One region of the Glutamicibacter sp. GQ173 genome, then DNA from elsewhere that is predicted to be linked to it. Evidence: riboswitches for the same ligand, from Rfam matches in the RefSeq annotation. Region 1 holds a riboswitch; each other region holds the start of a gene.
The links. A riboswitch is a leader RNA that binds a small molecule or an ion and turns the genes downstream of it on or off. The one in region 1 is predicted to bind thiamine pyrophosphate.
Positions count from the first base shown of each region.

Region 2: another riboswitch for thiamine pyrophosphate. It lies ahead of AC6CHO_RS03310 (ECF transporter S component); the one in region 1 lies ahead of thiM (hydroxyethylthiazole kinase).
Region 3: another riboswitch for thiamine pyrophosphate. It lies ahead of thiO (glycine oxidase ThiO); the one in region 1 lies ahead of thiM (hydroxyethylthiazole kinase).

Region 1 is NZ_JCAXDT010000003.1:3,367-13,512, forward strand. It holds gene AC6CHO_RS05995 (amino acid permease) at 1-108, opposite strand, end outside; gene AC6CHO_RS06000 (aldehyde dehydrogenase family protein) at 188-1,621, opposite strand; gene AC6CHO_RS06005 (hypothetical protein) at 1,711-3,249, shown strand; gene AC6CHO_RS06010 (GntR family transcriptional regulator) at 3,246-3,611, shown strand; TPP riboswitch at 3,649-3,743, shown strand; gene thiM (hydroxyethylthiazole kinase) at 3,733-4,527, shown strand; gene thiE (thiamine phosphate synthase) at 4,520-5,161, shown strand; gene thiD (bifunctional hydroxymethylpyrimidine kinase/phosphomethylpyrimidine kinase) at 5,158-6,585, shown strand; gene AC6CHO_RS06030 (uracil-xanthine permease family protein) at 6,615-7,892, shown strand; gene AC6CHO_RS06035 (sugar porter family MFS transporter) at 8,117-9,523, shown strand; gene AC6CHO_RS06040 (beta-phosphoglucomutase family hydrolase) at 9,610-10,146, opposite strand, start outside.
Region 2 is NZ_JCAXDT010000001.1:692,082-702,227, reverse strand. It holds gene AC6CHO_RS03330 (Na+/H+ antiporter subunit E) at 1-423, shown strand, start outside; gene AC6CHO_RS03325 (MrpF/PhaF family protein) at 420-686, shown strand; gene mnhG (monovalent cation/H(+) antiporter subunit G) at 686-1,090, shown strand; gene AC6CHO_RS03315 (DUF4235 domain-containing protein) at 1,143-1,394, opposite strand; TPP riboswitch at 1,468-1,591, shown strand; gene AC6CHO_RS03310 (ECF transporter S component) at 1,655-2,275, shown strand; gene AC6CHO_RS03305 (ATP-binding cassette domain-containing protein) at 2,272-4,599, shown strand; gene AC6CHO_RS03300 (aminodeoxychorismate lyase) at 4,596-5,471, opposite strand; gene cls (cardiolipin synthase) at 5,641-7,134, shown strand; gene AC6CHO_RS03290 (chorismate-binding protein) at 7,121-9,136, opposite strand; gene AC6CHO_RS03285 (low molecular weight protein-tyrosine-phosphatase) at 9,123-9,632, opposite strand; gene AC6CHO_RS03280 (LysE family transporter) at 9,723-10,146, opposite strand, start outside.
Region 3 is NZ_JCAXDT010000001.1:321,487-331,632, reverse strand. It holds gene AC6CHO_RS01490 (mechanosensitive ion channel) at 1-1,194, shown strand, start outside; gene AC6CHO_RS01485 (GNAT family N-acetyltransferase) at 1,281-2,243, opposite strand; TPP riboswitch at 2,324-2,429, shown strand; gene thiO (glycine oxidase ThiO) at 2,427-3,551, shown strand; gene thiS (sulfur carrier protein ThiS) at 3,548-3,793, shown strand; gene AC6CHO_RS01470 (thiazole synthase) at 3,796-4,614, shown strand; gene AC6CHO_RS01465 (ThiF family adenylyltransferase) at 4,614-5,759, shown strand; gene AC6CHO_RS01460 (GNAT family N-acetyltransferase) at 5,806-6,348, shown strand; gene typA (translational GTPase TypA) at 6,495-8,402, shown strand; gene AC6CHO_RS01450 (hypothetical protein) at 8,383-8,820, shown strand; gene AC6CHO_RS01445 (helix-turn-helix domain-containing protein) at 8,903-9,406, opposite strand; gene AC6CHO_RS01440 (putative acetyltransferase) at 9,503-9,730, opposite strand; gene fdxA (ferredoxin) at 9,963-10,146, shown strand, end outside.

The DNA.
Region 1 (10,146 bases):
CGCGACGAATAGTCCGGTACCAATTGAGCCGCCAATGGCAATCATCTGCATATGGCGAGCTTTGAGGCCACGCTTCAGGCCGTCCTGCGACGGTGCGGGCTCAGTCATGCGTTACATCTCCTGATGCCTAGAAATTTCCAACCTTTCAATCCAAGCACCCTGAGCAGTCTCATAGCTATGAACCGCGCTACAGTAAGCGATCAATAATCTTTCGCTTGGCCCACGAATATGGAGGATAAATTGCGCTCAGGGTATCCACCACCGTGGTTTTGTTGAGTTCTGAACGCATCTGCGAAAGCCGGTCAAAGCCATGCTTGCCGTGATACGAGCCCATTCCACTGGCCCCCACCCCGCCAAACGGCAGGGTGGGAATGACCATCTGGGCCAGCGGGGCGTTGTGCACGATAGCCCCGGCGCGAACCCGATCGGAGAAAATCGACTGCAACCGCGGGCTCTCACTCATGAGGTACGCGGCCAGCGGTGATGGGCGTCGGGCAATGAACTCCAGCGCTTCTTCGAAGGTTTCGACCTCGATTACCGGAAGGATCGGACCGAAGATCTCCTCATTCATCAAGGTGCCTCCAAGGTCCACATTGCGCATGAGGGTCGGGGCGATGCGCAGGGTTGCTTCGTCATACTCACCGCCGAACACCACCTCGCCCTGTTCCATCATGGCCAGCAAGCGCTCAAAATGCTGGTGGCTGGCAATCCTGCCAAAGTCCGGGTGGGTTATCGGCTCCTTGCCGTAGAAACCGGAGATGGCCTGCCCCAACCGGCTAATCAATGGCGTGGCATCGCCGATGCACAGGATGTAGTCCGGTGCGACGCAGGTCTGGCCCGCATTCATGAACTTTGCGTAGGCCAGGCGCTTGGCAGTGGCCAGCGAGTGGTTGTCAACGACAGCGGGGGACTTGCCTCCGAGTTCCAAAGTGGTGGGAGTCAGGTGTTGGGCGGCCGCCATCGCGACGATTTTCGCGACCCGTTCCCCGCCGGTGTAGAAGATGTGGTCCCAGCGTGCTGCCAGCAATTCGGAGGCGGTATCCGCACCGCCTTCGATGACCGCGAAGACCCGCTCGTCCAGATACAGCGGGAGGAACTTGGCCAGGGCCCCCGAGGTGGCCGGGGCGAGTTCCGAGGGCTTGAGTACCGCGGCGTTGCCGGCGGCAATGGCGGCGACCAGCGGCGCAAGCACCAGCTGCAGCGGGTAGTTCCATGCGCCAATAATCAAGACCACGCCCAGGGGTCGCGGCTCGATCTTCGCGATGGCCGGCTGGAGCGCCAGCGGCACCTTAACGCCGGTGCTGTCCATCCATTCGGCCAGATGCCTCAGCGCAAAATCGATTTCTGCGCGCACCACGTCGACCTCGGCAAATTTGGCTTCGGTGGGGCTCTTTCCGAGGTCGTCATTCAGTGCCTGCACAAAGTCGTCAAGATGCTCGTCGAGCATCTTCTCCAGCGCGCGCAATTGCTGGATCCGGAAGCGGCGCGGGTGGGTGATTCGGGTGTCAGCAGAACGGCGCAAATGGTTCAGAACCGTGGCAATTCGTGAAGGATGCTCGTCCACCGGAGGAGCGGAATCGCCGACCGGCTCGGGCAACGGAGTGGAAGTAAACAGACCCATGATTTGAGCGTACGTCACCGAACGGAAATTCCCTCGATTAATGCGCCGAAGGATTCATTATGTATCAACCGTTTGATACATTAAATTGCATGGAGCAAATTTCGGCGAGCGCCCTGACAATAGCCTTGGTTGCCTTTGCTACCTATCTTTGGCTGCGTTCCGTGGCGCATCGCAGGGCCACGGCTGCGATACAGCGGGCGCAATCACATTCGTTCTGGTGCGCGCTAATTGCATTCTTCACCTCGACCTCTTCGGACCTCTCCCAAGTCTGGTCCGCTCCCGGAGAATCGCAGCCGATGCTCGTCCGGGTGCTCATCGTGCTCAGTGGTGCTGGCTGGCTGGCTTTGGTTTACATCATCGGCCTGTTTACCTGGCCGAAAGAACTGCAGGCGGTTCGCGTTGCATCATTGGAACCGCGCAGCCTGGCCACGCCTTTTCCGCGTAAATTAGGGGCTTTTGTTGGCGCGCTGGCGATCTTCGCCTTCTGCATGCTGTGGCCGATGTCCCAGGTCGCAGCCACTGTTTCAAAAGGTGACAGTGAAGGTTCGGACACAGGGGATTATGCAGACATCCCTGGTGCCGATTGGGATGGCCTTTCCAGGTGGCGTTCAGGCACTGAAGTTGCACCGATGTTTGCGATTTGCATCCTCGCAGTACTGCTCGCAACGGCGGCAATCACTCTCATCATTCTCAAGCGCAAGCCCCTGGCCGGGATTTCCGCAACCCACAACCAGGAATTACGCTCGGTGTGGCTCAATAGGTTGCTGCGAAATTGCGGCTTCTCACTTTTAGGCATTATCGGTGCAGCAATCACCTACGCGAAGCCAGTCCTGGGCGACGGGTGGAATACGGTTCCCACTTTTGCCTTCGTGGCGCTTGGCTTCATATTATTCATCTGGGCCCCGAAGTTTGCGGCACCAATGGCGGGAAGGAATAGCAATACCACCGCTTTTACCCGGATGCGCGATCACACCCTGGCGGTGTCCTTTATCGCCAACACAGTGGTGATCGCCGCCGCCTACATTATCGGGATTGCTGGCGGCTACCTTTTCGACCAGGCATCACTAGCACGTGGCGCCGCAAGGGCCAAGTCCGAAAGCTACGAGTTCATGCTCCTTTGGGGTGCGGCAGCAGTCGTCCTCTACCTGGCCATCTCAGCGGGCTTCGCGCTCTACGCGCACCAGCGAGCCAAGCTGGGGTCATCGCGTGAGCCCAAAACCCGAAACCTCCCAGTTTGGGTGTACACCGCAGCAGCGCTGTTCATCATCAGTGGCAGCGTCATGCTTTACGCCCCGCAGACATTGTCCCCAGGGACGGAATTGATAGTTCCCCCATGGATCACCACAGGAATAATCGCTGGGCTGCTAGTTTTTGCAGCCGGATACCGCTGGTGGATCCGCCACTGCTCGGTACCGTGGGATCTCACAGCCGCCCAGGAGATCTGGTACCGGCAAATCCTGGAGTTCCGCGCACTGCGAGTGCTCTGCAGTGCATTTCTCCTCTTGCCCGGTCTCGCGTCATCCGATGAGCCAGCGGTGATTGCCATAGGCGTCGGGCTCTTCTGCATTCCATCCTTATTAGTGGTCAAGCGTCCGGAAGCTCGCATTTCCACAAGTACGTCCGCATGAGCACACAGATCAGTGTGGACCTTGAGGCAGCCACCGCACCCTATGAGCAGATCCGCTCGCAGATTGCCGCACTCGTCAACCTTGGCGAGTTGTCGCCGGGCACCAGACTACCGACTGTTCGCGCACTGGCCACGGACTTGGGGGTTGCAGCCGGAACGGTGGCTCGCGCCTATAAGGAGCTGGAAGCCGAAGGGCTGATTTCTTCGAGGCGCCGCGCCGGCACCGTAGTGAGCGAACGTCCCGGATCTGTTGATACCCACGGAGATCTGGTGGCCGCGGTGGACCAGCTGTGGAAACTGGCGGCGGCGCAGCATGTTGACGCCGCAACCCTCAAGGCGTTGGTGGCACGACGCAAACCTTGAGGATTTGTTCTGTGCATCCCTTCTGCGTACTCTCTAAATCAGTGACACGGGGTGTCGGAGACGCCGACTGAGATGAAACCCGTCGAACCTGATCTAGTTCACGCTAGCGGAGGGATGTCGCATGACTCTGCCTACCGTTGCCCAAAAATACCGGCAACGCTCCCCCTTGGTTTTTTGCCTGACGAATACTGTCGTCACCAACTTCACCGCCAATGTCCTTCTTGCCTCCGGCGCCTCGCCGGCGATGACCAACCTGCCCGGCGAGGCCGGAGGGTTTGCCGCCTTGGCTTCCGCGGTACTGGTGAATCTGGGCACTCCAAGCACCGAGCAAATGGTTGCCATGGAGGAAGCGGTCCTCTCGGCGAGCGCGGCTGGCACCCCCTGGGTATTGGATCCAGTGGCCGTGGGCGCTCTTTCGGTGCGCACCGACTTCGCACGACGCATTGTGCATCAGCGTCCGGCCCTGATCCGCGGCAATGCCTCGGAAATCCTGGCCTTGGCGGGCAAGGATTCCAGCGGCCGAGGTGTTGATGCAGCAGATACCGTGCAGGCAGCCCTGGATGCCGGACGCGAATTGGCCAAGGAACACGGGTGCGTTGTTGCCATCTCCGGTGAAGCGGACGCGATCATCGACGCGAAGCGCACCGTGCTGGTGCATACCAACGGGATCGGGTTGACCAGAATCACTGGTGGAGGATGCGCGCTGGGCGCCTTCAACGCGGGCATGCTCGCGGTGCACGAGGACCCCTTTGACGCGGCCATCGCTGCCCACGGATTCTATGGCCTCGCCGCAGAAAAGGCGCTGGCGGCAAGCAACGGTCCGGGGAGTTTTTCCGTGGCCTTCCTTGATGCCCTGGCCGCCACGGAACCTGAAGAACTACAGAATTTGAAGTACGAGGAATTGAACCATGGATAATATCGGCGCATACCTAGTAGCCAACACCGCCAGCTGCACGCCACGCACCACCCTGGAAGTCATTGAAGGGGCGGTGGCCGGCGGCATCGAGTGGATCCAGCTGCGGGCCAAAGATGAGACCGCGCGCGAATTCTTCGAACTGGCCTGCGCCGCGGCCCGCCTGACCGACGGCAAGGCGAAACTGCTGATCAATGACCGGATCGACGTGTTCTTGGCGGCCCGTGCGGCCGGGGCAGCGGTCAGTGGAATCCATATCGGCCAGAAGGACATCCCGGTGAGCCTGGCACGCCAGATCATGGGCGAAGGCATCATCGGCTTGAGCGCTTCCACCGATGACCAGCTGGCGCAGGCCAACCTCGATGCTGAGGCGATCGACTACTTGGGTGTCGGCGCAGTGCGTGCCACTCCAACCAAAAAGGATCATCCAACCCCGATTGGGCTGGACGGTTTTGCCCGCGCCGCCTCGCTGACCTCCCTGCCCTGCGTAGCCATCGGGGCGATCACCGCGCAGGATGCCAGCGCCATCCGCGCTGGCGGCGGAGCCGGTTTGGCCGTGGTCCGTGCTATCTGCAATGCCGACGACCCGCAAGCTGCCAGCGGCCAGCTTGTGGCAGCGTGGGCGGCAGCGCAGTGAAAAACATTCTCTCCATCGCCGGCTCCGACCCCTCCGGTGGCGCAGGAATCCAAGCTGACCTGAAGGCCATTGCCGCCAACGGCGGCTACGGCATGTGCGTGATCACGGCGCTGACAGCGCAGAACACGCTAGGTGTCAGCGCGGTACGGGCCATTGATGGCCAGTTCGTGCTCGCTCAGCTCAATGCGATCAGCGCCGACGTCCAGATCGATGCCATCAAAATTGGCATGCTGGCCAACGAGGAGATCATCCGCGCCGTCAACGGATGGCTGGATACCGTGGATGCCCCGGTGGTACTGGATCCGGTCATGGTAGCCACCAGCGGGGACCGGCTCTTGGAAGATGAGGCGGTGCTCGATTCCTTGCTGGACCGCGCTTCGGTGATCACGCCCAATCTGCTGGAGTTGGCAAGCTTGCTGCGTGAGCCGGCAGCGGCCGACTGGCCGCAGGTCCTGGAACAGGCCCAGCGGCTGGCTGCCAAGCATGATGCACTGGTTCTGGCCAAGGGCGGGCATCTGGCCGAGGACCTCTGTCCAGATGCGCTGGTCTCCTACCAGGGAGTATTGGCCGAGTTCAGCAACCAGCGCCACAACACCAAGAACACCCACGGCACCGGATGCACCCTGTCCAGCGCCTTGGCGACGGTCTACGCATCGGGCGGCGACTGGGCCAGCGCCCTGGAACAGGCCAAGGCCTATCTGTTCCGCGCCATCGGCGCTGCCGATGAACTCAACGTCGGCCTCGGGCATGGCCCGGTGAACCACTTTGCGGACTTCTTCAGCGAAGCTGATCCAATGGACCAGTGGTGGCAGCAGATCCATGAGCTGCGCGGCTCCATCGACAACCTGGAGTTCATTGCCCAGCTGGCAGAAGGCACGCTGGACCCAGCGGACTTTGAATACTATTTGGCGCAAGACGCGCTGTACCTGCAGCGCTACGCCCAGGTGCTGGCCGAAGCCAGCGCATTAGCCCCGGATCTTGACGCGCAACGCTTCTGGGCCGGCTCCGCCAGGGAAATCCTGGAAGGCGAACTGCAGTTGCATCGCAGCTACCTGGCCGAAGGGGCCGCGAATCCCAGCGCCATCACGTTGAACTACGTGAACCATCTGGCCGCATCCAAGCGCAGCTACGCGGAACTGATCGCTGCAATCCTGCCGTGCTATTGGCTCTACCAGGACATCGGCAAGCGCCTGGCCTCGGCCAACCATCCAGAACACCCGTACAAGCAGTGGCTGGTGACCTATGCATCGGAGGAATTCGATCTGGCCACCGAGCGCGCCATCGACATGGTGCGCGTCGCGTGGAAGCGGGCCGACGGCAATCTGCGCGAGCGGATGCGGCTGGCCTTCGTGCGATCCTCCGAACATGAGGTGGCCTTCTTCGATCAGGCACGGCGGAACCGAGTAGAATTCTCTACGGCCTGAAACGCGCGGGCCACGATCTGGAGGATTGCATGAGCTGGAGCATTCACGGCAACGGAAAGACCATCACCCCGGGCGAAGTTGTTGCCCCGGAAGAACGGCTGCACTGGCCGCAAACCATTTCCATTGGCGCCCAGCACATTTTGGCGATGTTCGGCTCCAGCATTCTGGTCCCGACCCTGACCGGTTTCCCGGTAACCACCACCTTGCTGTTCACCGGCCTGGCCACCATCATCTTCTTGCTGATGACCAAGAACAAGGTTCCCAGCTACCTCGGCTCGTCCTTTGCGATGATCGCTCCGGTCATCTCCACCACCCAATCGCACAGCATGGCTGGCGCGCTGGGCGGCATCGTGATGACCGGTGCGCTGCTTTTTGCGGTGGGGCTGATTGTCCAGGTGACCGGCACCGGATGGATCCACTCCTTGATGCCTCCGGTGGTCATGGGCACGATCGTTGCGTTGATCGGCCTGAACCTGGCCAGTGCAACCCTGGCGCCCATGACCGATTTCCCACTGACCACCTTTTTGACGGTGATCTTCACGGTGCTGGCCACGGTGGCCTTCAAGGGCCTGCTGGGTCGCCTGTCAATCCTGGTGGGCCTGGTCCTTGGCTACCTGTTGGCTTTGGTCCAGGGCCAAGTCGATTTCAGCGCTGTCCAGGCTGCCGGCTGGGTCGGCCTGCCTCAATTCACCACTCCAACCTTCCACTTTGATACCGCGCTGATGTTCCTGCCAGCGGTGTTCGTCCTGATTGCCGAGAATATCGGGCACGTGCGCACCGTTGGCGTGATGACCGGGCGGGACCTCTCGAAGTTCAATGGCCGCGCGTTGATGGCCGATGGCGCTGCCAGCGTCGTTGCCGGGCTCGGTGGCGGTTCGGCCACCACCACCTACGCCGAGAACATTGGCGTGATGGCCGCGTCCCGCGTGTACTCCACCGCCGCCTACTGGGTGGCGGCCATCGTGGCGATGGCATTGGCCTTCTTGCCGAAGTTCGGCGCTTTGGTTGGCACAATTCCGGTGGGTGTCATCGGCGGCCTGGGCATTGTCCTGTACGGCATGATCGGCATTGTTGGCGCACGCTTGTGGATCGAGGCGAAAGTCGACTTTGGCAATCCGATCAATTTGATGACCGCAGGCACCGGGTTGATTATCGCGATTGCCGTGACCAGCGATATCTCCTTCGGCCAGTTCCAGCTCGGCGGCATCGCGCTGGGCTCGATCGCCACCTTGGTGGTGTTCCACTCGATGCGCGCAGTAGCCAAGCTGCGCGGCAATGATCTTGCCGAGAACCCGAGCGAATCCTGAGAGTTTTAAGAAATTTTTTTCGGCAGGCCGGTGCTGCGACTTTGCTCGTGGCACCGGCCGGCCTTTTTTGCGCAATCCCCCGCTGGTTAGGCAAGAGGCATGGTGGCCCGAAAGGCATTCTGGGTAAATCTTGTAAGGACTCCTTCCAAAATGTGATTGTTATCCCACCAAAAACTGAAAATTACCGATTTCCGCCCCTGCCAAATCGGATAGCATGGCTGATTGTGACTGCGACAACATCAGACGGAAAACTCTCCGCGCGACTCATCTTCATCGCCCTTGGGGCGGCACTGGGTGGGTTCGTTTTTGGATATGACTCATCAATCGTTAACGGCACCGTAGACGCTGTCGAGCACGAATTCGGGCTCAACGCGGTAACTATCGGTTTCACTGTTTCCTGCGCCTTGCTGGGCGCAGCTCTTGGCGCATGGGTAGCAGGTGTGGTCTCCGAACGCGTGGGACGCGTGCGCACCATGCTCTTCGCCTCCATTCTCCTGGCCATCTCTGCCATCGGCTGCGGCCTGTGCTTCAGCGCCGCCGACCTCATCGTATGGCGCATCGTTGGCGGCATCGGCGTCGGCTTCGCTTCGGTGATCGCTCCCGCCTACATCGCCGAGGTCTCCCCGGCAGCCCATCGTGGACGCCTGGGCACCATGCAGCAGATGGCCATCGTGCTGGGCATCTTCGTGGCCTTCCTGGTCAGTGCGCTGCTGGTCTTCGTCATGGGTTCAGCCGACGCCACCGGCTGGTTCGGCCTGGCGGCATGGCGCTGGATGTACCTCTCGTTGCTGGTTCCAGCAGTGCTGTACGGCGTGCTCTCGTTGCGCCTGCCGGAATCCCCCCGCTACCTCGTTGAGCGCGGCCGCTACGTGGAAGCCGCCGCCGTGCTGACCCGTGACATGGGCATGAACGCTGGCGCGGAAACCGAGAAGAAGATCGAAGAAATCCGCGCCACCGTGCACGTGGAACGCCGCCAGAAGTTCAGCGACCTGCTGGGCCGCTTCGGCTTCCACCCGCTGGTATGGGTTGGCATCCTGCTCTCGGTCTTCCAGCAGTTCGTCGGCATCAATGTGATCTTCTACTACTCCACCACCCTGTGGAAGTCGGTGGGCTTCGCCGAATCGGACTCCTTCACCATTTCGCTGATCACCTCGGTGACCAACGTGGTGGCCACCATCGTGGCAGTCCTGCTGATCGACGTTCTGGGACGCAAGCTGCTGCTGACCATCGGTTCGGCCATCATGACCCTGTCCCTGGGGATGATGGCAGTGGCCTTCGCCCAGTCGGTGACCATCGATGGCGCGGTCTCGCTGCCAGGCAGCTGGGGCATCATCGCCCTGGTGTCGGCCAACCTGTTCGTGGTCGGATTCGGCGCGACCTGGGGTCCGGCCGTATGGGTTCTGCTCGGCGAGATCTTCCCGAACTCCATCCGCGCGATGGCCCTCGGTGTGGCTGCCGCCGCGCAGTGGATCGCAAACTTCATCGTCTCCACCACCTTCCCGGCGCTGGCCGATGCAGGTTTGGCCTTGGCCTACGGCATCTACGCGGTCTTCGCACTGCTCTCCTTGCTCTTCGTGATCTTCATGGTCAAGGAAACCAAGGGACGCACCCTGGAAGACATGAAGCTGTAAAGCACAAACGCTCGCAACTGGACTGCGGCAAGGCGGTGCGGAACCATCAGGTTCCGCACCGCCTCGTCATTTAACGCCGCGCGGGCCTACCAGGCTTTGCGGGGCACGTCGACTCCGGCCTCGCTCTGCAGCTCAAGGACCTTGTCCAGGCTCGGACGGCCTTCGCGCACCGGCCCCTGGCCGGCCAACTCAACCACGACCCGGCCACCCGGGACCAGGTCCACCTGCTCCCCGCGCACCCAAATCGGACGCGAGTGCGCGCCCTCAAGTGTGAAGGCGATGCTGGTTCGTTCCAGGCGCACCGCAATGCGCATGCCATGCCAGGCCAAGCTGAAACTGATCGAGCGCCATGCTTCGGGCAGGCGCGGATCAAAACAGAGCCGGTCATCGTCATCACGCAAGCCCGCAAAGCCATAGATCAGCCCGGACCAGACGCCGCCGGTGGAAGCCACATGCACGCCGTCCCCGGTATTGCCATGCAGGTTCTCCAAATCCACATTCAGCGCGTGCTCGAAATACTCCCAGGACAGCTCGCGGTACCCGACCTCGGCAGCCAAAATGGATTGCACGGTAGCCGACAGCGTGGAGTCGCCGGTGGTTAGCGGATCATAGTAGTTGAAATC
Region 2 (10,146 bases), on a different contig from region 1:
CCTCCGGTGGTGCTTTCGGGACGAATGAACGTTTGGTACTGCCTGCAGCTATTCATCTGGTTTGTCGGCCAGGTGTTTGTGGCCAGCTTCGAAGTGGCCCGCCTGGCCATCTTCCGGGGAAAGAAAACCAGCAGCGGCGTCATCGCGGTTCCCTTGCGCACCGACTCGGATCTGATCGTGACAACGGTTGGCCATGTGCTGACCCTGATCCCGGGATCTTTCGTCATTGACGTGGACCGCAGTTCGTCAACGCTGTACTTGCACTACATCAATATCGAATCAAGGCAGGATATGGACCGTGCCCGTGAAGCCGTGCGCGACATTGAACGCCGGATGATCATGGCCATCGGCAGCCGGGATGAGTTCGATGCGATCAAGCACGAATGCGGACCGAACCTGATGCGAATGAAGGGCAAAAAATGATGGAAATCGTGATGTGGATTTGCGGCATCATGCTGGGCCTGGCCACGGTTGCCTGTGTTATCCGCGTAGCCAAGGGCCCATCGATTCTCGACCGCGTTCTCGCATTGGACGTGATGCTGCTGATCATCTCTGTGGCGCTGTGCCTGGAGATGGTCTACAACCGGCACACCGACTACCTGCTCTTCGTCATTGCCGCTTGCACGTTGGGCTTCATCGGCTCGGTCACCGTCTCGCGCTACGTTTCTGACCAGAGGAATGCCTGATGGAGATGTTCGTGGATATTCTTGTGGCGGTACTGCTGATTGCCGGTTGCCTCATGTCACTGATTGCCGGTATCGGCCTGCTGACCTTTCCCGACATGCTCACCCGCATGCACGCGGCAACCAAGCCCCAGGTCCTCGGGTTCTTGCTGATCTTTACCGGGCTGGCGATTCATCTGCGCAGCTGGGCTGTGGTTCCCGTGCTCTTCTTGGCATGGGGGATGCAGTTGTTGACCGCACCGGTCTCGGCTCATATGATCGGGCGCTCCGGCTACCGGACCAAGCACGCTGCCAAGGACTCGCTCTATGCCGATGAGCTCAAGCAGATTGTGGACAAGACCAGCAGCGCCCCGCCCACCGGAACCTTCGATGCAACCTCGGGTGCAACCGGAAAATCTGAAGACTAGGACAACACAGCACGGGCATCCCGCCGACGGCGGGATGCCCGTGCTGTGTGCGCTACTTGCTAAAGCGTGCGACTACCTTGTTGCTACCGCGGTCTGCCAGCACCTGAATGGTGGCTGCCACGATGGCCGAGAAGATCGCAAATCCGAGAGCCTGGCGCAGCGAAGCCTCGGCGGCTTCTTCACTGCCCTTGCGGGGTGCCTTGTTTCCGGTGAAACCCTTCCACAGCTGGTCAACCAGCTTGCTGCCGACAAAACCGGCGCCAATGGAAATACCCGTGGTGGCAAGTTTCTGCACTGTATTCATTTTGCCCTCGCTTCAACGTCGTGACTTATCGTTCCTCTGCCCAGCATACCTGCGGTATGGTAAGTGGGCAGTAATTTTCCGACAGGGGAGCGTCAGACTTCGAAACTGGAGTCGCAAGACGCTGAGAGTGCGATAGATCGCAGACCCTCGAACCTGCTCCGGCTAGTACCGGCGAAGGAAGTCGAGCATCTCGGATGCGGATCGGGCCCATTGTGCCCTGAATCCGTACATCTCCCCTCCTTGATATAGGAGGACCACCAATGAATCAATCAGCAGCAAATCAGCGTTCTGGATGGCGCGTCGTAGACATCGTCACCGCATCGGTCATCGCCGTCGCCTCGGGCGTCATCTTCTGGGCCTGGGGCGCAGGCTATGGGCTGTTCTCGCTGGCCTTTGCGGCTTTCCCGCCGGCGGCAGCACTGCTCACCGGCGTTTGGCTCTTCCCAGCAGTGCTTGGCGCGCTGATTATCCGCAAGCCCGGCGCGGCCCTGTATTGCGAGCTGCTGGCAGCGGTGGTCGAAGCGCTGCTCGGTTCGCATTATGGCCTGACCGTGCTGCTGTCTGGCCTTGTCCAGGGTCTGGGTGCTGAACTGGTCTTTGCCGCGTTCCGCTACCGCAAGTGGAATTTGGGCGTGGCATTGCTTGCCGGGCTCTTCTCTGGACTTTTCGCAGGTATTTCCGAGGCCTACATCATGGCCTACTACGTTGAATACACCCCGGCGCTGAAGTTGTTCCACGTGATCGCTACCGGTGTCTCCGGGCTGATTGTTGCAGGGCTGCTGTCTTGGCTGGCAACCCGCGGCCTGGCCAAGACCGGCGCGTTGAGCGCTTTGGCCAGCCGCCGCGCCCACCTTGAATCCGGAAAACTGGCCGCAAAATGAGTTCGGTGGCTAACACCGGTGCCACGGCACAAACTCGGCGAGGCATCGAGATCATTGCCCGGGGTTTTTGCTGGCAGCACCCGGAACGCTCACAACCTGCCATCTCGGCATTTGACGTGCAGATCAACTCCGGCGAAAAGGTGCTGCTGATAGGCCCGTCCGGGGCAGGCAAGTCAACCTTGCTCCATGCCCTGGCCGGACTGCTGGAAGCCGATGGGGCCGAGCAGATCGCCGGTCAATTGCTCATCGACGGGTCAGACGCATTCGCCCGGGAACACCCGGTGGGGCTGATGCAGCAGGACCCGGAGACCCAGGTGGTGCAAAGCCGGGTCGCCGACGATGTGGCCTTTGGCGCCGAAAACCTGGCAGTGGATCCGGCCATCATCCGCCAGAGAATTCCCGAGGCCCTGGACGCGGTGGGGCTGGGCATGCTGCCCATGGACCACCGCACCCAGGACCTGTCCGGCGGACAAAAGCAGCGCTTGGCCTTGGCCGGAATCCTGGCCATGCAGCCTGGGCTGATGCTGCTCGATGAACCCACAGCCAACGTCGACCCGGAAGGCATCGGGCCATTGCGCGATGCGGCGCTCAACGCCGCCCAGCTCAGTGGCGCCACGCTGATCGTGGTAGAACATCGGCTGGATGCGTGGGCAGAACATATGGATCGCGTCATCGTCCTTGAACCAGGCGGCGGCATCGCCCACGACTTGGACCCGCAACGGCTCATTGACGATGAAGACCTGCGTGCAGAGCTTTCGGAAGCCGGAGTGTGGGTGCCAGGTTATTCGCCACAGGTCCAACCGGCGAGCCCCCGGCCCGGGGCGCTGCTTCTGGAAGCCGCCGAACTGGTCAGCGCCCGCAGCGGGCAAGCGCCCCGGACCCAAGCGGTGAATCTGGCCGTGAGCGCTGGAACGGCGACGGTTATCCGCGGCGAGAATGGCGCTGGGAAATCCACCTTGGCGCTGACCTTGGGCGGTTTGCTGGAACCGGCACAAGGAGACCTGCAGGCATCCGACGCGCTGGCCAATGGCTTGGGGAAATCACCGTTCAGCTGGCGGGCAGGAACCCTGATCGGCCGGATAGGCTCGGTGTTCCAGGAACCCGAACATCAATTTGTCACCCAGAGCGTGCGCGAAGAATTGGCTTTTGCGCCACTGCGGGCCAAGGCAAGCAGCGGCCACGAGTTGAAGTACGAACCGCAGCAGGTTGATGCCCTGGTCGAGTCGCTGTTGCAGCGTTTGGGCTTGCAGCATCTTGCTGAAGCTAATCCCTTTACTCTTTCGGGAGGGGAGAAGCGCCGTCTGTCGGTGGGCACGGTTTTGGCCGCGGCCCCGGATGTGTTGATTCTGGACGAACCAACTTTCGGGCAGGATGCCAGGACGTGGCGGGAGCTTGCCGGGTTGCTCGTGGAGCAACTGGAGCAGGACACCGCGATTATCGCAGTGACTCACGATGAGCATTTGGCCCGCGTTCTAGGGGCCCAGGAGATTCACCTGACCGCAGTCGCGAAGCAGGAACCCGTGGTAGCCAGGGGCCCGGTCCTCGACGCTCCGGTGGGCCATAGCTGGCTGGCGAAGATTAATCCCTTGGCCAAGCTGGGTGCGGTGGCAGCAGCCACCTTGCCCCTGATTACCACCTTGGATTGGGTTTCGGCGCTGGTGGTCGTAACTGCGACCATCCTGGCCTTCCCCTTGGCGGGCTTGAGCCCGGCAAGATTCTTCAAGCGGGCCTGGCCCCTGCTGATCGCCGGGGCGGTGGCCGCTTGGGGCATTGCCTTGGTGGGGCAGGACAGCGGGGCCGTGTATGCGCAGCTGGGGATCTTCAGCATTACCGGGGGCTCGGTCCATGGCGGTATCGCCACCGGCTTGAGGGCCTTCGCCTTGGCGCTTCCATGCATTTTGCTGCTGGCAACCACTAATCCCAGCGACTTGGGCGGGGCGCTGTCGCAGCAGTTGCGAGTTCCGCACCGTTTTGTGCTCGGAGCGCTTGCTGGCATGCGCCTGCTGGGGCTGATGGTCGAAGAATTCGCCACTCTCGGGCTGGCTCGCCGGGCGCGCGGCGTGGGCAACTTCGGCACCGTTGCCCAGCGCATCGGCGCGAAGCTGGGCCAGTGCCTGGCCCTGCTGGTCCAGGCCCTTCGCCGGGCCGGACGGCTGGCGGTCACCATGGAAGCCAAGGGCTTCGGCATCGGGCAGCGCACCTGGATTCGCACAGCCACCTTCACCAGCAAGGATGCCGCGGTGCTGTTGGCGGGCATCGTGCTGGGCACAGTGGCTGTAGGTGCGGCCGTGCTGGCCGGCACCTACAACTTGGTCTGGGGCTAGCGGATCGCCTCGCTGAGGGCGCTGAGCTCTTCATGGAGCTCGGCGTCCAAGCGCAATGGCTTGGCGTCGATGGTGCGCACCGGGGTGAGCAGGCGGATGGAAGAAACCAGCCAGACGCCGTCTGCCTGGTAGAGGTCCTCGGGACGCAATGGGCCGTAGCCCAGTTCCCAGCCATCCTGGGCTGCCGCATCAAAAATGGCGCTCTGCGTGGTTCCCGGCAGGATGCCTGTTTCCAGCATCGGGGTCAGCAGGCGCTTAGTCTCGCCATCGCGCTGGGCCACCAACACGGTAGAGGTTGGCGCTTCGAGCACGATGCCGTCGGCCGAGGTGAAAATGACGTCGTGGGCCCCGTGCTTGCGGGCGTAGCGCAGGGCCGCCATGTTCACGGAGTAGGACAGGGTTTTGGCACCCATCATCAGCCACGGCGCGCGTTCGGAGAGTTTCGAGTCGTAGCCGCGGTCCAGCAGCAACACGTCGACACCGGTCGAGCGCTGTTCCTTGCCCAGTGCCGGGGCCGGGGTGACGGTGACCCAGCAGATGGCCGGATCCTCATCGTGCTCGCCGCGTGCCGCAACGAGCTTGACCACTGCTTCCTCGGCCCCGCCGGTGGCATCAAAGTCGGCGACTGCGGTATCCACCGCCGCGTACCAGCTGCGCGCATCGGGGATGACCAGATCGGCCACCTCGGCCGAGGTGGCCAGGCGGGCCAAGTGGGCCTCGATTTTTCGGACAGCCTGGTTGGTGTAGAGCATCGATTCGAAGACACCGTCACCGCGGGTGACTCCCTGCGCGGTGACCAGAAGCTGGGGTGCTGAAATATTGGCCAAGTAGCCTGCCGGATAGGCCGGATCCAAGAATACTAGTGAGCTCATACCTACAGATTATCGAACCCTTGCCACTTCCGTGGCCTTTCTTCTGAATAGTGTTCAGACAAGGAACAGAATCTTAGATAAGCTGGGCGGAGGCATTTGAGCTGCCTGACGCAGATCAGAGCCGAAAATAGCGTCGATCATCGTGCATTGCCAAGGGGGTGCCTTAGTGTTGCCAAGCAATGAAGTGCTGGTGCAAATCGGTGGCGTGCTGTGGAGCATACTGGTCGCAATCGAACTCGCTGTTCGCTACTTCATGATCGGCATTGTCCCCGGCAATCGACGCCCAACGACGGCCATGGCCTGGTTGCTGGCGATCTTCTTCCTCCCCGTGGTCGGGCTGCTGGCCTACTGGATGTTTGCCAATCCGCGCCTTTCTCGCCGCCGATTGGAAAAGCAGCAACGTGCCCATGCGCAGATCATGGATGCCACTAGGCACATGCAGATGCCGGAAGAATTCCATTCACAAGAGGAGTGGGTTGAATCCGCGGTAATGCTCAACCGCAACCTCGGTGCGATGCCGCTGGAAGGCGGCAACAGTGTCGAGGTGATTTCCGATTATCGTTCCTCCATGGAGTCGATGCGCGAAGAAATCGACAAGGCCACGCGTTACGTCCACATCCAGTTCTACATCATGGGTGATGACGAAGAATATGTTGGACCTGTGCTCGACGCGTTGGAGCGGGCAGTCCAGCGCGGGGTGCACGTGCGCCTGCTGTTCGACCACCTGGGCACCTTGCGGGTCAAGGGGTATGGCGAGTTGAAAAAACGGCTCAAGAAGTCGGGCATCAATTGGCGTCCGATGCTGCCCATAGACTTGATTGGCCGGCGCTGGCGCCGACCGGACTTGCGCAACCACCGCAAGATTCTGGTGATCGACGGGGAAGTCGGCTTCACCGGAAGCCAGAACCTGATTGAACCCGGATACAAGCGCAAGTCCTCGCACAAGGTCGGGCGTGAATGGGTTGAAATGATGCTTCGCGTAGAAGGCCCATTGGTGCGCAGCTTGGACGTGACCTTTGCTATCGACTGGTGGCAAGAGGATGATGACCAAGAAGTGCTGATGGACATGAACGAGGCACGGCATCCGCTGGCTTATGAAGAGCGCCCGGGCTCAACGCTGGCCCAGCTGCTTCCCAGCGGTCCGGGCTTTGGCACGGAAAATAACCTGCGCCTGTTTAATACGCTGATCTACTCGGCCTCGGAACGCTTGGAAATTACCAGCCCCTACTTTGTCCCTGACGATTCGCTGCTTTATGCGATCACCACGGCCGCGCAGCGCGGGGTGGAAGTGGAACTGTTCGTCTGTGAAGAAGGAGACCAGTTCCTGGTCCACCATGCGCAGCAGTCCTACTACCAGCAACTGCTGGAAGCAGGCGTGCGCATTCACTGCTATCCCGCTCCGATGGTCTTGCATACCAAGTGCTTCACCGTGGACGATGACGTCGCCGTGGTGGGGTCCTCGAATATGGACATGCGCTCATTCAGTTTGAACATGGAAATTTCGGTCATGCTCCTGGGCAAGGACATGGTCGATGCCGTGAATGCGGTGCAGAACCACTACCGGGAGATTTCTTCAGAAATCACCCTGTCGCAGTGGCGCCGCCGCCCGCGCATGCAGCGCTGGATCGACAATGTGGCCCGCTTGACCGCTACCTTGCAGTAGCGTCCGGGAAGCTGGCTCCCAGCGCCTGGAGCACACCACGGGACTTGGTGATGACCTCGTCCCATTCATCCTCTGGCACCGAATCCGCAGTAATGGCACCGCCCAGTCCCAGCGACAGGCGCCACGACTGATCGGGGAGCCTGTCGCAGACCAGGGTGCGGATGACTACCGAGAAATCCGCGGCTCCATCGGCGCCGAGGTAGCCCACGGCGCCGGAATACAAGCCGCGTGCCCGATGCTCTTCGAGTTCGTCCAAAATGTTCATGGTCGATAGCTTGGGGGCGCCGGTCATCGATCCGGGCGGGAAAGCTTCGCGCAAAGCATCGGCTGCAAGTTCCGGGGACTGCAAGGCCGCATCGATGGTGGACACCATTTGGTGCACCGTGGCATAGCTTTCCACCGAGCACAGCCGGGTCACGCGCACCGACCCCGGTACCGCATGGTGGGAGAGATCGTTGCGCAAAAGGTCAACGATCATGATGTTCTCGGCACGATCCTTGGGATGCGTGGCCAAATCATGCTTGAGCGCCAGATCGGTTTCCTCGTCGATGCCTCGTGGCCGGGTGCCCTTGATCGGCTCGGCGCGCAGCCGGCCGTTCTTGGACAGCGCAAGGAAGCGCTCGGGGGAGATGCTGGCGACTTCAAGATCGGGGAGCCGAAGATAGTGCGCAAACGGCGCCGGGCTGGACTGGCGCATCCGGCAGTAGGCTTCGAAAGGGTCGAAGTCCTCTGCGTGGGCTGTCAGCTCGGTGGTCAGGCAAACCTCGTAGGTGTTGCCCTCATAAATTTCATGCTGGGCGCGGCGTATCTTGTCCTGGTATCCGGAAGCTGTGTCGGCGCAGCTGAATTGCGGAACAGGCAGAGTAGCACTGGCGCGATGCGATGGCGGATTGCCCAGCAGCATGGTGATGGCTGCATCCGGTTTGCCGGTGCTGTGCAGGTGCATCCGCGAAAGCTGGTGGTCGATGACCACGATGGTATCGGGGGCGAAGAATTGCGCGTCGGAACGGCAGGATCCCTCAGCGATGTGCGCGTGGAGATTTGCGGCGCCCACTTCGCGCTTGAGCTCATAGCCCAGATAGCCGACCCACAACGGCAAGGGGTACTCGGTGTCCAGCGGAGCGGTTGGCGGCCACAGCCCCGAGAGCGAATCAAAAAAGCCGTGGCCCATTTGCACGCGTGCACCGGGAAGGCGGACCGTGGCTCCGCTGGCATCGGCGGTGAGCAGCGGTGGCTGCTGGGCGGTGGAGAAAGCGAGCAGGGAATACCGGTTGCGTCCCAGCGGATCTTCCAGATGCTGGCTGGTGGATTCCAGCAGGGCTGCATGCGGCAGCCGCTCGGTGAGCGCTTCGAAGAGCGCGGCCGCGTCGGCTGGTGCTTGATAGCTTTGGCGCAGCGTGGGCATGCTGTTGATTTCCGACCCCATCAGGCCTAGTGGCTTGATCCCTGCCGGCAAAAACCGCGAGGCTTGGAGCAGGGCAGGGAGTGGATCGGCGAGCGTTGCCGTATTGATGACCAGGTCAGCATGGTGCTCAGGGGAATTTGCGGCCAGATAGCCGTTTTCCTGATCAGCCCAGGTTCTCCAGAATGGCGTGTAGGTCTGGCCATCGCGGGCCAAGGCGCGCTCGCGCCGAAAGTCCTCTGGCGCATCAAGCCAGATGCCCACATCGATGAAGCCTGCCGCCTGGTCATTGAGCGCGCCGACACCTTCGATGATCACGATCCTGCCCGGGGCGAAGATTTGCTGTTCGCCCAGGCAGTCGGCGTCCCAATCCCAGGTGGGGTAGGCGACTTGTTCCCCGCGGGCCAGTGCAGGGAGCAATTGGTTGTACAGCTCGCAGGCATGACCCAGTCCGTGCCAGCCGTGATAGAGATCTTCCAGGCGCAGCACAGCCACTGGCGAAGTGGCTGAGAGGCGTTGCGCTAGGTCTGATGCGAAGGTGCTTTTGCCTGAACCGGAGCGTCCATCAATGGCAATAAAAGTTGGTCTAGCGGTTTCCACGAGAAGCGATATTACTCCGCACGTAATCTACAAGGGCTGGCAGGGAAGCAGAAATAAGTTTCCAGGTTTCACGGAAGTCGCCGGCATCGCCATACCAGGGGTCGTAAACGCCTTGGTGGTCATGTGGCGAGCTGGCAGCCTGCGGATCAAAGGAGCGGAACATACGCAGCTGAGGCCGTTGCGATGGGTCGAGCTCCGCCAACTCGGGTACCAGTTCTTCGAAATGGTCTGTGTCCATGGCCAGGACGAGGTCCATATCGGCCAATTCATCGGCGTCGATTTGGGCAGCAACATGTTCTGAGGCGTCCAGTCCATGGCTGTGCAGGATGCTGGCGGCGCGCTCGTCGATGGGGTTGCCAACTTCGCCATCGGTGATGGCGCGCGAGAGTACTTGCACTTCGTTGACGTCGGCATTAACCAAGGCGTCTTTGAGCATGTACTCGGCCATAGGCGAACGGCAGATATTCCCCGTGCACACGATCATTATCCGGAACATGGCATCAGTCTATGGGCACAAGCCCTCTGGTGCGATAGCTACGCGCCCGAAAGTAGGGCATAAATCGGTAACGTTTCTGGGTTGATGCCGCTAGTGAAGGAGTAAGAGCAGAAGAGCAACAAGGATGAACAGAACCCCGAAGAGGATGTTCAGCATCTTTGCGCCGCGGTAGGTGGCGGTGAAGCGCTGGAAGGTGCGTGCGGTGCCGGCAAAGAAGAAGTACATCACCAGAATGTCCACGGCGATGACCGTTCCGATATACAACGCGTATTGACCCAGCAGCGGCTGGTCCGCGTTGATGAACTGCGGGGTGAAAGCCAAGAAGAATACGATGGCTTTGGGATTGAGCAAGTTGACCAGGATCCCTCGGTTGAGCATGGCTCGTCGGGTCAGATGCCGGCCCGAAGTGGTTCCATCGGAAGCCACTTCCGGTTTGGACAGCAGCATGCGAATTCCCAAATACACCAGGTAGGCCGCTCCGGCATATCGGATGATGGCAAAGAGCGCTGGGCTA
Region 3 (10,146 bases), on a different contig from region 1:
GCGTCAATGCTACAAAAGGTAGCCATTGCGCTAGTCATTCTCATCATTACGTGGCTTGTGGCGCGAATAGTTCGCTGGGCTGCAGCCAAACTAGTGACCAGGGTGAAATTCCTGCAGAAGCAGGGAAACGACGGAGCTCAAATAGGCCAATCTCTTGGCAAGGTCGCTGGACTGATTGTTTGGCTTTTTGGCCTCGTCGCAATCCTTCAGGTCTTTGCACTCTCTGAAGTTCTTACGCCGGTTCAGGGCCTGCTCGGCGGAGTCATGGCATTCATCCCGAACCTCATCGGCGCCGGCTTTATCTTCTTCATTGGCTATGTCATCGCAAACATTGTTCGTCAGCTGTTGACCACTGGCCTGGGAACTGTCGACTTCAGCGGACTAGTCCGCAAGCTGACTCCAGGCGATGAGCCGGTAGATGAAGTCCAGTCTCGCGAGGCCCAAGCAAAGATCGTCGATATCATCGCGAATATCGTCTTCGCCCTGATCCTTCTGGTTGTTGCCATATCTGCACTGCAGGTCCTGGGAATCGCGGCCATTTCGCAGCCTGCTGAGCAAATGCTACAGCTGGTCTTCACCGCCATCCCACAGGTCATCATGGCACTGGTGCTGTTGGCAGTTGGCTTCCTGATTGCAAAGTTTGTTGGACAGCTGCTGGAGTCCACCCTGCACGGTGTAGGCACTGATCGCGTCGTTGCCGGCTGGGGCGTTGTTCCAGAAGGCAAGAGTGCATCGGGCATCATCGCCGGCATCGTGAAGATTGCTATCGTGCTGTTCTTCGGCGTGATGGCAGCGCAGATGCTGAACTTCCCGGCAATCACCAATATCCTCAATGAGATTCTGGAACTGGGTGGCAAGATCCTCTTCGGTGCAGCAATCGTTGCCGCAGGCTTCGTCGTCGCTAACGTGATCGGCAAGTTCATGGGCGACACCACTGCCTCGAAGATTATCCGCTACACGGCCATCGCGCTGTTCGTTGCAATGGGCCTGAAATACATGGGCATTGCGGACTCGATCATCAACATGGCCTTCGGTGCAATTGTCATCGGCGCAGCCCTGGCAGCGGCCCTGGCCTTCGGGCTTGGCGGCCGCGAAGCAGCAGCTCGCACCCTGAACAAGATCGATACCGACAAGCTGAGCTCCAACGGCCCGGATTCGGCACCACCGGCACCGCCGACGTCGCCAGGCATATAAACATCCCGAACAGAACCTAAGGGGACATCAGGAGCGTCGCGGAATCCACCGAGGATTTCGCGGCGTTTCTGCGTCTGGGCCCAGCCCTAAGCCAGGCGAAGTGGCAGCGGAGCTACAGCGCCGGGCGGATCCGTTCTTAGCCGGGCGTAGGTGTAGACGTCGATGCGTTCACCGTTGACAAGGAATTTGCCCCGCTCGGTTCCTTCACGCAGAAAACCATTGTTTTCGGCTACGCTGCGTGAACCGGGATTATTGGCCCGCAGGCCAAGCTCCAAGCGGTAGAAATCAAGATCATCAAAAAGATAATTCGCCAGTGTGGCAACTGCCCTCGCAGTGAGCGAACGACCGCGATACTCCTGATGCATCCAGTACCAAATCCAAGCATTGGCATTTGAATGATCCAGAGTCCCGCAAACAAGCCCGATCAACCGGTCATTGGCAGTGATCGCCAACGGGAATTGGCTTTGTTCGCCGTTCAACAGGGCATCCACGTAGGCCCGTGCCTTTTCCGGCGTATCGGCATCGCCTTGGCGCCGCATATCCGGATGGGAAATGAACGCCTCGTATACGGAGCCGGCGTCCAACGCGCTGAGCTGCCTCACGCTAAATTCCTCGGCAACGCCTGTTGCCCGGACGCTGACAAGCCCTGCAGGCTTGCTTGCGCCGTGGCCTGTGAGCGTGCCTTGGTGAAACAGCATCTGCCACTCGCCTTGCTCGCGGAACCATAATGAGCTGCGAAGTGCCGGGCGACGGCCGCTGGCCTTCCAGCGCAACTGGATGAGGTTTTCTGATAGCCGGATGGCCAAGGGCTCGCTAACGCGCAACCGCTCGGCGGAAGGATCTTCAGTAGCCAGCAATTCTATGACTTGGTCCCTGTCGTACGTTCTTCCGCTTGCGCCGATTTCAAAGAAGTTCTCATGCAGGATTTCGCCAAGCAATTTTCGGTTGCCACGCAGCGAGGCAGTGAGCAGCTGCTGTTCCAGACCGGCAACCGCTCTGAACAGTTGAGAATCGACGGGCAATTCTGCGGGATATTCCTGTTGCGCCATGTCCGTAAGTACATCACAAAAGATGACGGGACTAAGTCAACAGCAGTTCGCTTTTCAGGGCTGGCTCATGCTTATAATCGCAAATACTCCGCGGGAGCCTGAGACCGACCAGGCTGAGAGGGCACTGAGCCGACCGCTACACCTGATGCGGGTCATGCCGCCGTAGGAAGGAAGCGTGCCACTGTGCATGTCAACATTGTTGGCTCCGGAATCATCGGCCTAGCCACCGCATTCGAGCTCAGCTCACGCGGCCACACCACCACCATCATCGACCCGGCACCTGGCCAGGGCGCCAGCTACGCAGCAGCCGGGATGCTGGCCCCAGCAGCCGAAACCGTCTGGGGCCAAGGCCCCCTGCACCAGCTGCTGTCCGCATCCAGCGCCCGCTACCCCCAGTTCATTGATCGCCTGGAAGCGGCCACGGGCGTGCGCCCTGACTACCTGCAAAGCACAACCCTGGTCGTCGCGGCTGAACCTGCCGACCGCGAAGCGCTCCACGATCTAGTGGAGCTGCAGAACTCATTGGGATTGTCCGCCGAAAAACTGTTGCCGAGCCAAGCCAGGTCCTTGGAACCAGCCTTGGCCAGCAATATCTCCGGGGCGGTGCTCTGCGCTGAAGACCATCAGATCGATCCCCGTTCCGTCGTGCGCATCCTGCTCCAGCATTTTCACAATGACCTGGTCCATGAGCAGGCCGAAGAGCTGGTCACCGAAGGATCAGGCACCTGCGCCGTTCGCACGGCCTCAGGAAAAGTTTTCGCAGCCGATCAAACCATTATCGCCACCGCGCTGGGCACGGTGAAGGGACTGGGCAAGCTGCCATTGCGCCCAGTGCACGGTGACATCCTGCGGATTCAAAGCCCGCCGGGCCCCGCCCTGCTGTCCAGGATTATTCGAGGCATTGTCCACCGGCAGAACGTGTATCTGGTTCCGCGCAAGGACGGCAGCCTCGTGCTCGGTGCCAGCGTTCGGGAAGACCAGAACCCGGAAGTCAATGTGGGCGCCATGTACAACTTGCTCGACAACGCCCGCAGGCTTGTCCCGGGAATTATCGACTGTTCACTGAACGAAGTCATCGCAAGGCCAAGGCCGGCAACTGCCGATGACCGCCCGCTGATCGGGCGCATTGACCCGGGCCTGGTGCTCTCCACCGGCTATTCGCGCCATGGGGTGCTGCTCAGCCCCTTGGGATCCGAATTGACTGCGGATCTCGCCGAAAACAACAAAAGAAATCCACTGTTGAATGACGTTGATCCACAACGTTTTCCAACACTTTCCGCAACCGCCGCACTGGAGCAACTCGGATGACATTGATCAACATCATTTTTAATTCCCAGCAAGTTCAGCTGGAAGCCGGTACCAGCCTGCGTGACTTCATTAGCGCGCAAATCGGCAAGGAACTCGACACAGATTCAAAAGCAGTCGACGGCAGCAAGCTCGGGGTGGCCGCGGCCGTGAACGGCGCAGTCATTCCCCGCAGCAGCTGGAACAGCAAAGCGCTTGAAGACGGGCACAGCATAGAACTCGTTACCGCAGCCCAGGGAGGCTAAGCATGGAATCGCAAGAATTCACCGAGCTGGATCTCAACAACGACCCTTTTGTCGTCGCCGGACGCACCCTTTCCTCGCGGCTTATCCTGGGCACGGGAGGGGCCACCTCATTAACTACGCTGGATAGCGCGCTCACCATTTCTGGCACGGAATTGACCACCGTTGCCATCCGCCATTTCTCTGCTGCCGGGGCAGGCAACGTCTATGAGCTGCTCCAGCGCAACAACGTCATTCCTTTGCCTAATACCGCAGGGTGTTTCACCGCCCGTGATGCGGTACTGACCGCGCAGCTGGCCCGTGAAGCGCTGGAAACGGACTGGATCAAACTTGAAGTGATTGCAGACGAGCACACCTTGCTGCCAGATCCGCTGGAACTGTACTCGGCAACCGAGCAGCTTGTGGCCGATGGATTCCAGGTATTCGCCTACACCAATGATGACCCTGCACTGGCGCAGCGGCTCCAGGATGCCGGCGTGGCAGCCATCATGCCTGCTGGCGCTCCGATCGGTTCAGGTCTGGGAATTTTGAACCCGCACAATATTTCCACCATTGTTTCCCGTGCCAATGTTCCGGTGATCCTGGATGCCGGGGTGGGAACAGCCTCCGACGCGGCGCTGGCCATGGAACTAGGCTGCGATGCCGTGCTGCTGGCCAGCGCAGTGACCCGCGCGCATAACGCTCCGCTGATGGCCGCGGCCATGAGGGACGCTGTGCGAGCTGGCCGCGCGGCCCGTCTGGCCGGCAGGATTCCACGACGCGATACCGCACTTGCGTCCTCGCCCGCACAGGGAATGATGCAAACCTTGGTCGGTGAATTCTAATGCTGCGCCAACCGCTCTGCGAACCTGCCGCAGGGATCGATCCGGGCCAGCTGGCCCGCTATTCACGGCATCTTACCCTGCCCGGGGTAGGGGAAGAGGGGCAGCGGCGCATCATCAATGCCAAGGTCCTGATTATTGGCGCCGGGGGACTGGGCAGTCCCATCGCCAGTTATCTGATTGCCGCCGGAGTAGGCCGGATCGGCGTACTCGATGATGACTCGGTAGAGCTGTCGAACTTGCAGCGCCAGATCATGCATCGCGAATCCGATGTCGGCCGGCCAAAAGTCGATTCCGTGCAGAGGCTGGCCGCCGAACACAACAGCACTGTTGTCATTGAACCGCTCAACCAGCGGCTCAGCGAAGACAACGCCCTGGAGCTTTTCGCCGCCTACGACCTTGTCGTTGATGGCAGCGACAACTTCTCCACGAGATACCTCGCCTCCGACGCTGCCGAAATCACCGGGACCCCGCTGGTGTGGGGCACGCTCTTCCAGTTTTCGGGCCAGGTATCGGTTTTTGACCCGCGAACCGGCCCGATGCTGCGCGATATCTTCCCGGAAATCCCGGATGCTGATTCGGTTCCGAGCTGCGCCGAAGGCGGTGTCTTCGGAGCACTGTGCGGAGTGGTGGGTTCGGTAATGAGCACCGAAGCGCTCAAGCTGATTACAGGTATTGGCCTCACGCTCAGCGGCAAGCTCTGGCTCTACGATGCCTTGGCTGCCAGTGTTCGGTCCTTGGAATTTGTCGCCGACCCGCAGCGCGAGCGAGTAGTCCAGCTGGGCCAGTACCAGCCGGTCTCTTGCGCCATTGAAGATCCTTTCGCCAGCCTGAGCGTGCATGAGCTGGCTGCAATGCAACGGGATAACGAGGTGCTCGTCGTTGATGTGCGCGAGTCGTGGGAGCGTGGCATCGCCGCGATTCCCCACAGCATTCATGTGCCGTTGGACCGATTGCTGGCGGGAGAGCATGCGCAAATACCACGCGATGCCGGCATCATCGTGATGGTTTGCAAGAGCGGTGTCCGCTCCCGAAAGGCCGCCAGCCATATGTCGCGGCAACAGGCGGGAACCGGCAAGATCTACAGCCTGGATGGCGGGACAGTGCAGTGGTTCGCAGAAATCGAGGGGCAGAAAATCGCCTACTAGCCGGACGCTGGACTGGCAAGGAATGGTGCACTGGCATAATGGCTTCATGACACTTTCAGCCGCACTGGAATTCCGTGAACTAGCTAGTCAAGACGAGCAGCAGGCCATCGACGCCCATCGGGCCATGCTGGACGACGATTTCGAATTCTTGCCGACTTGGTCTGCCGATGAGCTGTGGGAGGACTACACCTACCGGATGAGCGCAGGACGCCGCGGCGAGCATATCCCTCAGGGCTGGGTGCGTTCGGCGCTCTTCGGCGCTTTCGATGATGGTGAATTGGTAGGGCGTGTCTCGGTGAGATACGAGCTTAACGATTTCTTGCTTCAAAATGGCGGGCACATCGGCTACGGAGTTCTTTCCGAGCACCGCCGCCGTGGCTTGGCAACTGCGCTTTGCCAGTTTGGCCTGCGTGAAGTCCAGGAGGCCGGCGTGTCGAGCGCGCTGGTCACCTGCGACAGCACGAACTTCGGTTCCATCGCGACGATACAAAAGTGCGGGGGAGTTCCAGACTCGCAGGTTCCGTACCTGAAAGCAGCCGACGGGTCCAAGACCCTGCGCTACTGGATTTCCACTCAATCCACCCCATGATTTTCCGCGACTTTACGTGAAATTCTTGTATGTTCTGACACAGAGCGCCGGAGTATTTGCTGGAACAGCGTAAACTTGTTTGTTGGGTCGACTTTGGCCCCGACTCCTTAGACCCAAAATCCTCGAGCGGAAGTGAGCCTTCACGCATGTCAGTTAACACCATTAGTCGCGACGAACTTCGCAATGTAGCCATCGTTGCACACGTTGACCACGGCAAGACCACCCTGGTCAACGCAATGCTCCAGCAGACCGGCGCATTCGACAGCCATGGTGAAACCGAAGATCGCGTGATGGACTCCGGCGAGCTGGAACGCGAGAAGGGCATCACCATTCTTGCCAAGAACACCACCGTGTTCTACAACGGCCCAGCTGCTGACGGCAAGAACATGACCATCAACGTTATCGACACCCCGGGTCACGCTGACTTCGGTGGCGAGGTCGAGCGCGGCCTGTCCATGGTGGACGGCGTGGTTCTGCTCGTTGATGCTTCTGAAGGCCCACTGCCACAGACCCGCTTCGTGCTGCGCAAGGCCTTGAGCGCCAACCTGCCAGTCATCATCGTGGTCAACAAGACCGACCGCCCGGACTCCCGCATCGATGGCGTCATCTCGGACTCCATGGACCTGTTGCTGGGCCTGGCATCAGACCTGGCTGATGAAGCTCCAGACCTGGATCTGGACGCCATCTTGAACGTCCCTGTGGTCTTCGCGTCGGGCAAGGCCGGTTACGCTTCGATGAACCAGCCAGCCGATGGCACCTTGCCAGACAACGAAGATCTCGAGCCGCTGTTCGAGACCATCATCAAGCACGTTCCTGCTCCGACCTACGAAGAGGGCGAAGTTCTGCAGGCACACGTCACCAACCTTGATGCATCGCCATTCCTCGGCCGTCTGGCCCTGCTGCGCATGATCAACGGCACCCTGCGCAAGGGCCAGCAGGTTAACTGGGCCCGCCAGGACGGCACCATGAAGCAGGTGAAGATCACCGAGCTTCTGGCTACCAAGGGTCTGCAGCGTGTTCCAGCTGAAGAAGCTGGACCAGGCGAGATTGTCGCAGTGGCCGGTATCGAGGACATCATGATTGGTGAAACCCTCACCGACTTGGAGAACCCAAAGCCGCTGCCACTGATCACCGTTGATCCACCAGCAATTTCGATGACCATCGGTATCAACACCTCGCCACTTGCTGGCAAGGTCAAGGGCGCCAAGGTCACCGCACGCCAGGTCAAGGACCGCCTTGACAAGGAACTGATCGGTAACGTTTCGCTGAACATCCTGCCGACCGAGCGTCCGGACGCTTGGGAAGTCCAGGGCCGTGGCGAATTGGCACTGGCTATCCTCGTTGAGCAGATGCGTCGCGAAGGCTTCGAGCTGACCGTTGGCAAGCCACAGGTAGTGACCAAGATGGTTGACGGCAAGGTCCACGAGCCAATGGAGCACATGATCATTGACGTGCCCGAAGAGTACCTGGGTGCCATCACCCAGTTGATGGCTTCGCGCAAGGGCCGCATGACCAACATGGCCAACCACGGCACCGGCTGGGTTCGCATGGAATTCATGGTTCCTGCACGTGGCCTGATCGGCTTCCGTACCCGCTTCCTGACCGAAACCCGTGGCGCAGGCATCGCTTCGTCGCTGGCTGAAGGCTACGAGCCATGGGCAGGTGCCATCGAATACCGCATCAACGGATCGATTGTTGCCGACCGCGCTGGCGTTGTGACTCCATTCGCAATGATCAACCTGCAGGAACGCATGAGCTTCTTCGTGAAGCCAACCGAAGAGGTTTACGAGGGCATGATCGTTGGCGAGAACTCGCGCGCCGATGACATGGACGTGAACATCACCAAGGAAAAGAAGCTCACCAACATGCGTGCAGCTTCCTCGGACAGCTTCGAGAACCTGACCCCGCCACAGACTCTGACCCTGGAAGAGTCCCTGGAATTCGCTCGCGAAGACGAGTGCGTTGAGGTTACCCCAGAAGCTATCCGTATCCGCAAGGTGCTGCTGAACGCCAATGACCGTGCCAAGGCAACCCGTGCACGCGCTCGCGCCTAATCAGCGAAAAAACCAGGGCAGCAACCTCTCAGCGCTTTGGCGCGGAGCTGTTGCCGCCCTGGTAGCAGGACTATTTGGCACTGCTATCCACGCCTCCATCAGCTACACCGGAAACGACGTGCCGCTGGTGTGGGGCGTTGCAGTAGCCTGGCTGCTGCTTGGCCTGCTGGTGTACTGGGCTGCGGTGTCCTCAGGGAAACTGTGGTCCGGGGCGCTGGCGCTGATCGGCTGCTATGTCTGCGTGGGATTGATATCCTACGTCGGCAATGACCAGCTGATCCTCGGCATGCAGTACTACCAATACCTTCCCGGACCGGCGCTGGCTTCGGCTCTGTGGATGTATGGAATGATCGTTCCTGCGATCATCGGCCTGGTGCTGGCCCTGCGAGCTATTCGCAAACAGCATCGCCCGGACTAAACACCGAAGGCGCACTTCCCGCGATTGGGGAGTGCGCCTTCGCTGGTTAATGCCAGGTGCAAAGATCTTGGAATCTGCAGTTCTAGCTGCTCTTATTGCCAGTGATGTCCAGGTGGTGGGCCAGGAAGAGCGAGGTTGCCACGCCATCTTCTTCGGGCTCACGCATCGCGTAGTCTTCAATAACCGAACGCAGCCGCGACATCATTTCCTGACGGGACTCTTCGCTGAGCTTCAGGCCCACACGGATGATCTGGATTTCTTGGGGATCCAGTCCCTCAATTTCCTGCAGGAAGGTATCGACAAGCATGGGAGCAGCGTCTGGGATGCGCGTTCCCCACGACTGCTTGGTACTCCGGTAGGGAACTTCCTTTGCGCCACGGTTGCCGCGCCGGGCCTCTTCCGGGGCGAGGTAGCCGTTGTTCACCAAGGTCCGGACATGGTGCAGCGACGTGGCCGGATTCAGATCAAGAATGTCCGCGATTTCCTTATTGGTTCGTGACTCGTGGAGGCACAAGCGCAGGATACGAAGCCTCAGCGGTGAGCTGAGTGCACGTGCTCGCGATTGGACAAGTTTGTCAGAAGGCATAAAAACAGCATACGGGAAAATCGTTGAGTGATTGGCAGAATCAAATCACATGTCGCACAACAGCGGTTCGGCGCGATGCATCGATCCTGCCGGATACTAGTTCTTCGGCGTCCGGGGCCGGCGGCGCTGAGGGGCCGGAGGGACGAGTTTGGCATGGGTGATCAAAGCCCGCGGGATGACCACAAGACCCGATCGGGTCTGCACGCTGATCGAATCCACCGTGACTTCCCGCAACTCGCCCAACGCGTCGCTAAAGCGCCCACTTGCCGTGCTGGCTTCCACAGGCAGGCGGTAGCGCACAACTAGACGTTCACCGGGAGTCATATCACTAAAACTAAGCATTCTTGCGCGTCATCTTTTCGTAAGAAGAATTCATCTAAACCCTCTGAAGCTGAAATGTGAATGGTCGGTTACGTCACAGCAGGCCCGCGGGCGCTTTGATGTATTGATATCAGGACTAGACTGTAGTTTGAGCTGGTAAGGGATTCAAAGAGCATCCAGGAATCCGGCCAGCTCGTGTTGAAACCACCAAGTGCAAGGAAAGGTCTCGGCCCTCGTGACTTACATCATCGCTCAGCCGTGCGTCGACGTGAAAGACAAGGCGTGCGTCGAAGAGTGCCCGGTAGATTGTATTTATGAAGGCGAGCGCTCGCTGTACATTCACCCGGATGAATGCGTAGACTGCGGCGCTTGCGAGCCGGTCTGCCCCGTTGAAGCCATCTACTACGAAGATGATGTGC